2 regions of the Streptomyces sp. NBC_00984 genome follow, and region 2 is predicted to be linked to the other one. Evidence: riboswitches for the same ligand, from Rfam matches in the RefSeq annotation. Region 2 holds a riboswitch; the other holds the start of a gene.
The links. Region 2 has a riboswitch for cobalamin ahead of OG520_RS36540 (ABC transporter substrate-binding protein). Riboswitches for the same ligand answer to the same signal wherever they lie in the genome.
Positions count from the first base shown of each region.

Region 1: another riboswitch for cobalamin. It lies ahead of OG520_RS30985 (cobalamin biosynthesis protein); the one in region 2 lies ahead of OG520_RS36540 (ABC transporter substrate-binding protein).

Region 1 is NZ_CP108734.1:6,930,596-6,934,800, reverse strand. Features, by position in the region: gene OG520_RS30995 (anion permease) at 1-866, shown strand, start outside; gene OG520_RS30990 (hypothetical protein) at 889-1,119, shown strand; cobalamin riboswitch at 1,271-1,402, shown strand; gene OG520_RS30985 (cobalamin biosynthesis protein) at 1,547-2,545, shown strand; gene OG520_RS30980 (cobyric acid synthase) at 2,542-4,086, shown strand; gene OG520_RS30975 (putative cobaltochelatase) at 4,148-4,205, shown strand, end outside.
Region 2 is NZ_CP108734.1:8,219,208-8,223,412, reverse strand. Features, by position in the region: gene OG520_RS36545 (FecCD family ABC transporter permease) at 1-572, opposite strand, end outside; gene OG520_RS36540 (ABC transporter substrate-binding protein) at 596-1,663, opposite strand; cobalamin riboswitch at 1,699-1,890, opposite strand; gene OG520_RS36535 (beta-ketoacyl-[acyl-carrier-protein] synthase family protein) at 1,970-3,193, opposite strand; gene OG520_RS36530 (acyl carrier protein) at 3,190-3,468, opposite strand; gene OG520_RS36525 (acyl-CoA dehydrogenase) at 3,728-4,205, opposite strand, start outside.

The DNA.
Region 1 (4,205 bases), 1.3 Mb from region 2:
AGGTGCTGCTGCCCGCCCTCGCCGCCCCGATCGTCGCCGGTCTGGCCGCGCTGCTGGCCACCAGGCTGACGTACCGGATCGGCGGGAAGGTCCGCAACGACGCCCAGGAGAAGGCCACCGCCAAGGGTTACCGCGCGGGCCAGATCGCCTCGGCCGGACTGGTCTCCCTCGCCCACGGCACCAACGACGCGCAGAAGACCATGGGCATCATCACCCTGGCCCTGGTCACCGGCGGCGTCCTGCACCCGGGCGCCAACCCGCCGGTCTGGGTCATCGTCTGCGCCGGTACGGCCATCGCGCTCGGCACCTACCTGGGCGGCTGGCGCATCATCCGCACCATGGGCAGCGGCCTCACCGACCTCAGGCCGCCGCAGGGCTTCGCCGCCCAGACCAGCGCGGCCACCGTCATCCTGGCCTCCTCGCACCTCGGCTTCTCCCTCTCCACCACCCAGTCCTGCTCCGGCGCCGTGATGGGCGCGGGCCTCGGCCGCCAGGGCGGTGTGGTCCGCTGGTCCACCGCCACCCGGATGTTCGTCGCCTGGGGTCTGACCCTGCCGGCCGCGGGTCTGGTCGGCGCGGGCGCGGAACTCCTCACCAAGCAGGGCACCTGGGGCGTCGTGGTCGTCGCGGTGCTGCTGGTCGCGGGCTCCGGTGCGATCTGGCTGGTGTCGCGCCGCAAGCCGGTCGGCCACGACGATGTCGCGCCGGCGGACGTCGACATCGAGCCCGCGGGTGTCGTCACCACGGCCATCGCCGCCGTCAGCCCGCCGCCCACCGCGGCCCAGGCGACGGCCCAGAACCTCATGACCACCATTCCGGCCCCGGCCGGAACCACCCAGGACCCGGCGCGACCCGCCACCGTCTGACCCGGCCGTCTAAGGATTCAGCATGAACATCGACTGGGCAGCCCTCGGCTCCGTATTCGGCGTCTCCCTCGTTGTCACCGTCGCGCTGGTGGGCCTCTTCACCCTGGGCATCGTCGGCCTCTCCAAGCAGCCGGAACCGGCGGCGCAGGGCGGCTCCGGCGGCTCGCTGCTGCTGGCCCGCGCCGGCGCGTACGTCTGCTTCACGCTGTGCGCGGCGGCCGTCGCGTACGGCATCTATCTGATCGTCGCCTGAGCCACTCCCGCGCACGCCCTCCCATCGGGCCGGACACCAGAGGTGTCCGGCCCGATGTGGGTCTCAGCACACTGCGCCGTCGCAGGTCAACGGCAGGTTGACGGGCGTTCGCAGAGCGTGGTGGACTGCCGGAGCCAATTACGGCGACAGCAGAGGAAGCCGGTGCGAATCCGGCGCGGTCCCGCCACTGTCACCGGGGAGCGGTCCCCCACACCGGAAGTCACGGCACGCGCGAGCGGGCTGGAAGGCCGGGGGAACCGCGGATCCGGGAGCCAGGAGACTCTCGTCGCCGGTCACGTCGAACCAGGGCGCGGACCCTGAGTGAGGACATATCGCCATGCCTGGCCGCCCTGCGTCCGCTGTTCCGGCGCTCTCGACGAGAGCCGCCTGTACGAAGGTCCTCCGAGGCGCGACGGCCGGTTGAGCCGTGCGAGCCGACCGCATCTTCGCGTACGGCGCCACGGCCGGTCTGATCGGCGATCTGCTGCTCGGTGACCCCCGCAGGGGACACCCGGTCGCCGCCTTCGGGCGGGCCGCGGCGGGCGTCGAACGCCGTCTGTGGCGCGACCACCGCGGGTGGGGCGCGCTGCACACCCTCGTCTGCGCCGGAGGCGCCGCAGGTGGTGCCGCGCTGATCACCCGCGCCGTACGCCGCAGCCCCGCCGCCTCCGTCGCGCTGACCGCGGCCGTCACCTGGTCCGTCGTCGGCGGTACGTCCCTGGGGCGCGAGGCGCGGGCCATCGGCGGCGCCCTGGCGGCCGGTGACCTCGACCTGGCCCGCGAGCGGCTGCCGCATCTGTGCGGGCGCGACCCGCAGTCCCTGGACGGGCCGCAGATCGCCCGCGCCGTGGTGGAGTCCGTGGCGGAGAACACCTCGGACGCCGTGGTCGGCGCCCTGGTGTGGGGCGCGCTGGCCGGGGTCCCCGGGCTGGCCGGCTTCCGGGCCGCCAACACCCTCGACGCGATGGTCGGTCACAAGTCGCCCCGCCACCGGCGCTACGGCTGGGCCTCGGCCCGCCTCGACGACCTCGCGGGCTGGCCCGGCGCCCGGCTCACGGCCCTGCTCGCCGTGGCCGCCGGGGGGCGGCCGGGCGGAGCGGTCCGCGCCTGGCGGGCCGATGCCGCCAAGCACCCGAGCCCCAACGCGGGCCCGGTGGAGGCCTCGTTCGCGGGAGCGCTCGGCGTACGCCTCGGCGGAACCCTCGCGTACGGCGGCCGGGTCGAGCACCGCCCCGTGCTCAACGGGGAGACGGGCCGGGCCGTGGAGACCGAGGACATCGAGCGCGCGGTCCGGCTGTCGCGCCGGGTGGGCGCGCTGGCCCTCGGCGTGTGCGTGGCGGGACGGATCGGCGCGGCCCTCGCCGCACGACGGATCGCGGGGCGCCGGACGGCAGCACCTCGCAGCGCAGGACGGAGAAGCACATGAGCGGCGGACTGCTGGTCGCCGGAACCACTTCCGACGCGGGCAAGAGCGTCGTGACGGCAGGCATCTGCCGCTGGCTCGTGCGCCGGGGCGTGAAGGTGGCGCCCTTCAAGGCGCAGAACATGTCGCTGAACTCGTTCGTCACCCGCGAAGGTGCCGAGATCGGGCGCGCCCAGGCCATGCAGGCCCAGGCCGCCCGCGTCGAGCCGACCGCGCTGATGAACCCGGTCCTGCTCAAGCCCGGCAGCGACCGCTCCAGCCAGGTCGTCCTGATGGGGAAGCCGGTCGGCGAGATGAGCGCGCGCGGCTACCACGGGGGCAGGCAGGAAGCGCTCCTCTCCACGGTCGTGGACTGCCTGGAGCAGCTCCGGGGCACGTACGACGCGGTGATCTGCGAGGGGGCGGGCAGCCCGGCCGAGATCAATCTGCGGCGCACGGACATCGTGAACATGGGCATCGCACGGGCGGCGCGCTTCCCGGTGGTGGTCGTCGGCGACATCGACCGCGGCGGTGTCTTCGCCTCGTTCTTCGGTACGACGGCGCTGCTCGCCGCGGAGGACCAGTCGCTGATCGCCGGCTATCTCGTCAACAAGTTCCGCGGCGACGTGTCGCTGCTGGAGCCGGGTCTGGAGATGCTGCGGGACCTCACCGGGCGGCCGACGTACGGCGTGCTGCCCTTCGCCCACGGCCTCGGCATCGACGAGGAGGACGGTCTGCGGGTCTCGTTGCGCGGAGCCGTGCGCGAGTCGGTCGTCGCACCGCCGCACGGCGAGGACGTGCTGCGCGTCGCGGTGTGCGCGGTGCCCCTGATGTCGAACTTCACCGACGTGGACGCGCTGGCCGCCGAGCCCGGCGTCGTCGTCAGGTTCGTGGACCGCGCCGAGGAGCTGTCCGACGCCGACCTCGTCGTCGTGCCGGGCACCCGCGGCACCGTGAAGGCGCTGGCCTGGCTGCGCGAGCGCGGCCTCGCCGACGCGCTGGCGCGGCGCGCGGCCGAGGGCCGGCCGGTCCTCGGCATCTGCGGCGGATTCCAGCTCCTCGGCGAGCACATCGAGGACGAGGTCGAGTCCCGGGCCGGGCTGGTCGAGGGCCTCGGCCTCCTCCCCGTACGCATCCGCTTCGACCGCGAGAAGACCCTGGCCCGGCCCGTCGGCGAGGCGCTCGGCGCGCCGGTCGAGGGGTACGAGATCCACCACGGCGTGGCGGACGTACGCGGCGGAGAGGCGTTCCTGGACGGTTGCCGGGTCGGCGCCGTGTGGGGCACCCACTGGCACGGTTCGCTGGAGAGCGACGAATTCCGCCGCCGCTTCCTGACCGAGGTCGCGCGGGCCGCCGGCCGGCGCTTCGTCCCCGCTCCCGACACCGGGTTCGCGGCGCTGCGCGAGGAGCAGCTCGACCGCCTCGGCGATCTCGTCGAAGAGCACGCGGACACCGACGCGTTGCTGCGGCTCATAGAGTCGGGCGCGCCGCCGGGGCTTCCCTTCATCGCACCCGGAGCACCCGGAGCACCCGGAGCGCCCGGAGCCCCCGGAGGCCGCCGATGACCCCGGGCGCCGGCCGAGGCCGCCTTGTTCATGCCCATTCACCCGCAGGAAGGATCGCCTCGTGAGCACGCATTTCCCGTTCACCGCCGTCGTCGGGCAGCAGGACCTGCAACTCGCCC
Region 2 (4,205 bases):
GCGGTCATCACGACGAAGGAGGTGAGCGCGGAGAACAGCTGCATGGCCGCGACACCGGAGAGCACGACCCGGTCGGTCGTGCCGCCCAGAATGTGGCTGAGCAGCAGCACGAGGGCGAACGAGCACAGCGCTCCGACGAACGCGCCGGTCGAGATCGACACCGCTCCCCCGCCGACGCCGAGGACGACGACCACGACCGCGCCGGTGGACGCTCCGGAGGAGACACCGAGGACGAACGGGTCGGCGAGCGGATTGCGGAGCAGCGACTGCATGACGGTGCCGCACACCGCGAGCCCGGCACCGCACACCGCGGCGAGCAGGGTGCGCGGCATCCGCAGGTTCCAGATGATGCCGTCCCGGATCGGGGAGAGCCGTGAACGGCCCCAGCCGAGGTGGGAGGCCACCGCGGACCAGACGTCGGCCACGGAGATCCGGGCGGGGCCGATGGTGACGGCGACCGCGACGGAGATGACGAGCAACGCGGCGCCGCAGACCCACAGGGCCCCGCCGCGCAGTCTCCGTACGCCCGTCGTGGCGCGGAGGGGGGTGGCGGGGGCGGGCGGCGCGGCCACCGCCGTGCCCCGTACGGTCCCCGTCACCCGGCGAGCCCGAACCTGCGCAGTCCGGCTGCCACGCGTTCGATGCCCTCGACCGTCCGGATGGACGGGTTCATGGACTGGCCGCTCAGCAGCACGTACCGCTTGTGCCTGACGGCGTCCATGTTCTTCGTGACGGGGTTGGACTCCAGGAATTCGATCTTCTTCGCGGCGCTCTCGGCGGTCTGGGCCTTGCGGGTCAGGTCGCCGACGACCAGGACGTCGGGGTTGCGGTCGGCGACGGTCTCCCAGCTGATCTGGGGCCATTCCTCATGGGTGTCGTCGAAGACGTTCTTCGCGCCGAGCTCTTCGGTGATGATCCCGGGTGCTCCGCAGCAGCCGGCCAGGTACGGGGCCTTGGAGTCGGAGAACCAGTACAGGAGGGTCGCGTCGGAGGCGTCGATGCCCTCGGTCGCCTTCGTCACCTGGGCCCGCAGCTGCGCCACGAGCGCGTCACCGCGCTTCGGTACGCCGAACACCTCGGCCAGTTCGTGCACTTCGCCGTAGACGCTGTCCATGGTCAGCGGGGCGGTACGGGCGCCGTCGCCGCCGCCACTGTTGTCCTTGCCGGTGCAGTCGGCGGGCGAGACATAGGTGGGGACGCCGAGCGATTCGAACTGTTCGCGCGGTGCGACGCCGCCCTTGGCGAGCGTCGATTCGAACGACGCGCTGACGAAGTCGGGCTCGCGGTCGAGGACCTTCTCCGACGACGGCCGGTTGTCCGCGATCCTGGGCACTTCGGCGTTGGCCTTCTCCAGGCCCTTCATCACCGGGTCGGTCCAGGTCGCGGTGGCGGCCATCCGGTCGGCGAGGCCGAGGGAGAGCAGGATCTCCGTCGATCCCTGGTCCACCGAGACGGCGTGCCGTGGCGCGGCTTCGACGGTGACGGTGCGTCCACAGTTCTTCAGCGTCACCGGGTATCCGTCCGCGGAGTCCGGCTTCGCGGCGGAGTCGTCGGTTCCGCCTCCGCAGGCGGTCAGCAGGACGAGTCCCGCCGAGAGCAGGGCCATGATGCGGACGGGGCTGGCTATGGACGGCACGGAGTCCCTCTGCGTCTCTGGGCTCATGCGCGGAGCCCGCTGTACGGAGTTCCGCGGCCCGGTGCCGGGTCGCGGGCGCCAGCAGGTCTTCGGACTCGGGTTCCTTCGGACGGGACGCCTTCCCAGGACACCCGAGGGTGGTCCCAGTGGCCGTGGCCCCGCCCGTCCCCCTCACCGCTGCGCGTCAGTTCCGGATTCTCACCGGATTCCCTGACCCCATGACGTGGAGTTCGACTGGCTCCGGCAAGCTATCACGAGGCTCTGCGCAGCTCATGGGGGGTGTGGCCGGTGGTACGCCGGGCTGTGTGTCCCGTCGCACCACCTGCCGGATGCCTACGGACGCTGAAGGGCGATGACGGCGTTGTGTCCGCCGAAGCCGAAGGAATGGCTGACGGCGCGCCGGATGGGCTGCCGCAGCGGTTGTTCGGTGACGCAGTCGATGTCGAACTCGGGCGCCGGGGCGTCCAGGTTGGCGATCGGTGGTACGACTCCGCGTTGGAGCGTGAGGACCGTGAGTCCGGCCTCGATCGCTCCGGCCGCCCCCATGCAGTGCCCCAGTACACCCTTGGGGGCGGTGACGGGCGGCCGGTGCGGGTAGACCCGGGCGATGAGGGCGGCCTCGGTGGCATCGTTGACCGGGGTCGCCGTGCCGTGTGCGTTGACGTGCTCGACGTCCTCGGCCGCCCAGCCCGCATCGCGCAGCGCGGCCTCCACCGCCGCCTGGGCGACCGTGCCGGACGGATGCGGACTGATGGGGTGGTAGGCGTCGGTGGTGGCGCCGGTACCGGCGAGCAGCGCCCGTGGGGCCGCGCCCCGGGCATCGGCGTCTTCCACCCGTTCCAGCACCATGACGGCCGCGCCCTCGCCCATGACCAGACCGGCCCGGTCGGCCGCGAAGGGACGGCACAGCGTGGCCGGGTCGCCGTCCGTCCGGGCCCCGGCTCCGGACCTGGCGAACCCGGCCATGGCGGCCGGGTAGACGATCGACTCGGTGGCTCCGGCGACAGCGATGTCGCACTGATCGGTGACCAGGAGGTCGCGGGCGACGGACAGCGCGGTGACGCCGGACGAACAGGCGGTGCACGGGGCCATGCTGGGTCCGGTGGCCCGCAGCTGGATCGCGATCTCGGCGGCGGGCATGTTGGGAATGGTGAGCAGGATGCCCGAGGGCGAGGTGGCCCCTGCTCCGAACCGGTCGAGCACGACGGCCTGCTCGGTCAGCGAGGCGGAACCCCCGCTGCTGGTGCCGACGACCACCGCGACCCGGGCGCCCTCCCACCGGGCCGGGTCCAGCCCCGCGTCGGCGACCGCCTCCCGGGCGGCGAGCACGGCGAGTTTCACGTACTTCCCCATGCGGAAGGACGCACGGCCGCCGATCGCGGCGTCCAGGTCGATGCCGTCGACCATGCACGCGAAGTCGATCGCGCACCCTTCGAGCTCGGCGACGGTACGGGCCGGTGACACGCCCGCGCACACGCCCCGCCAGGTGGATTCGGTGTCGTTGCCGACCGGGGTGATCATGCCCAGGCCGGTGACGGCGACGGCCGGCCTGTTCATCGGGCGTTACTCATCGCGGTCCCGCCGCCCACCCGCGCGCCGCGGCCGGCTGCCGGGTCGATGAACCGTGTGATGTCGGCCAGCGTCGCGTCCTTGGGGAGCTGGTCGAAGTCCCGGTTGCCGCCGGCCGTCTCCCTGATGAGGACGGCGAACTCGGCGACGGCGAGGGAGTCCATCTCCAGGCTGTCCATCGTGGAGCCCGGGTGGATCTCGGCAACGGGCACTTTGAAGGTGTGTGTCAGAACCTCGGTGATCTTGGGATGAATCGTACTCATGAGCTTTCTCTCCATCATTCGGTCCGGCTGTCGGGCCGCCGGTGACACCGTCCCGACGCCGAATCAACTGGGTGGAGTGCCTCCAGTTACGCCTTGTGCCGAACCGATTCGGCACCGTCCTCCCCGCGCTCCCCGCACCACCGGGCCAGGACGGACGTCGTACCCCAGTAGGCCAGCAGGACAACCCGGACTCCGAGAGCCCCGGCCGCCTCCCTGATCCGGTGACCCCGTACAGCTGTTCCCCTCCTCGTCATGGCCCTCACCGCTCGTCCTCAACCGTCGCCCGGTCCCCGCCCGTCCGCCAGGCGGCTCCCGGATCGTCGTAGGCAGCCATGTAGTCGGCTCCGGCGATGGGCCAGTCGGCGAGCAGCTCCGGCGGCAGCGCGAAGGACTCGACGAGGTCGGGCAGTTGGGCGGCGACCATGGTGATGAGCTCTTCCACCCGGTCCGGCAGTTCATTGACCTGGTCGGCGGTCAACAGGCCCGCTGCCAGCAGATCACCGCTGTTGCGGGCGATCCGGTCGAGCGCGAAGAGCCGTTGCAGCTCGCCGAGCCGTTCGCGGGCGGGCCCCTCGGGCAGCGCGGCCACCGCTTCCTCGTACGCCTCGGCCGCCTGCCATTGGGCGTGGGCCTCGACGCCGCGCAGGGCGGGCCCGGACGCCACGTTCCACCGCGCGAGCGGGTCACCGTGCGGTGCGAGGCGCATCCGCTCCCGGGCCCGGCCGAACCAGATCCGC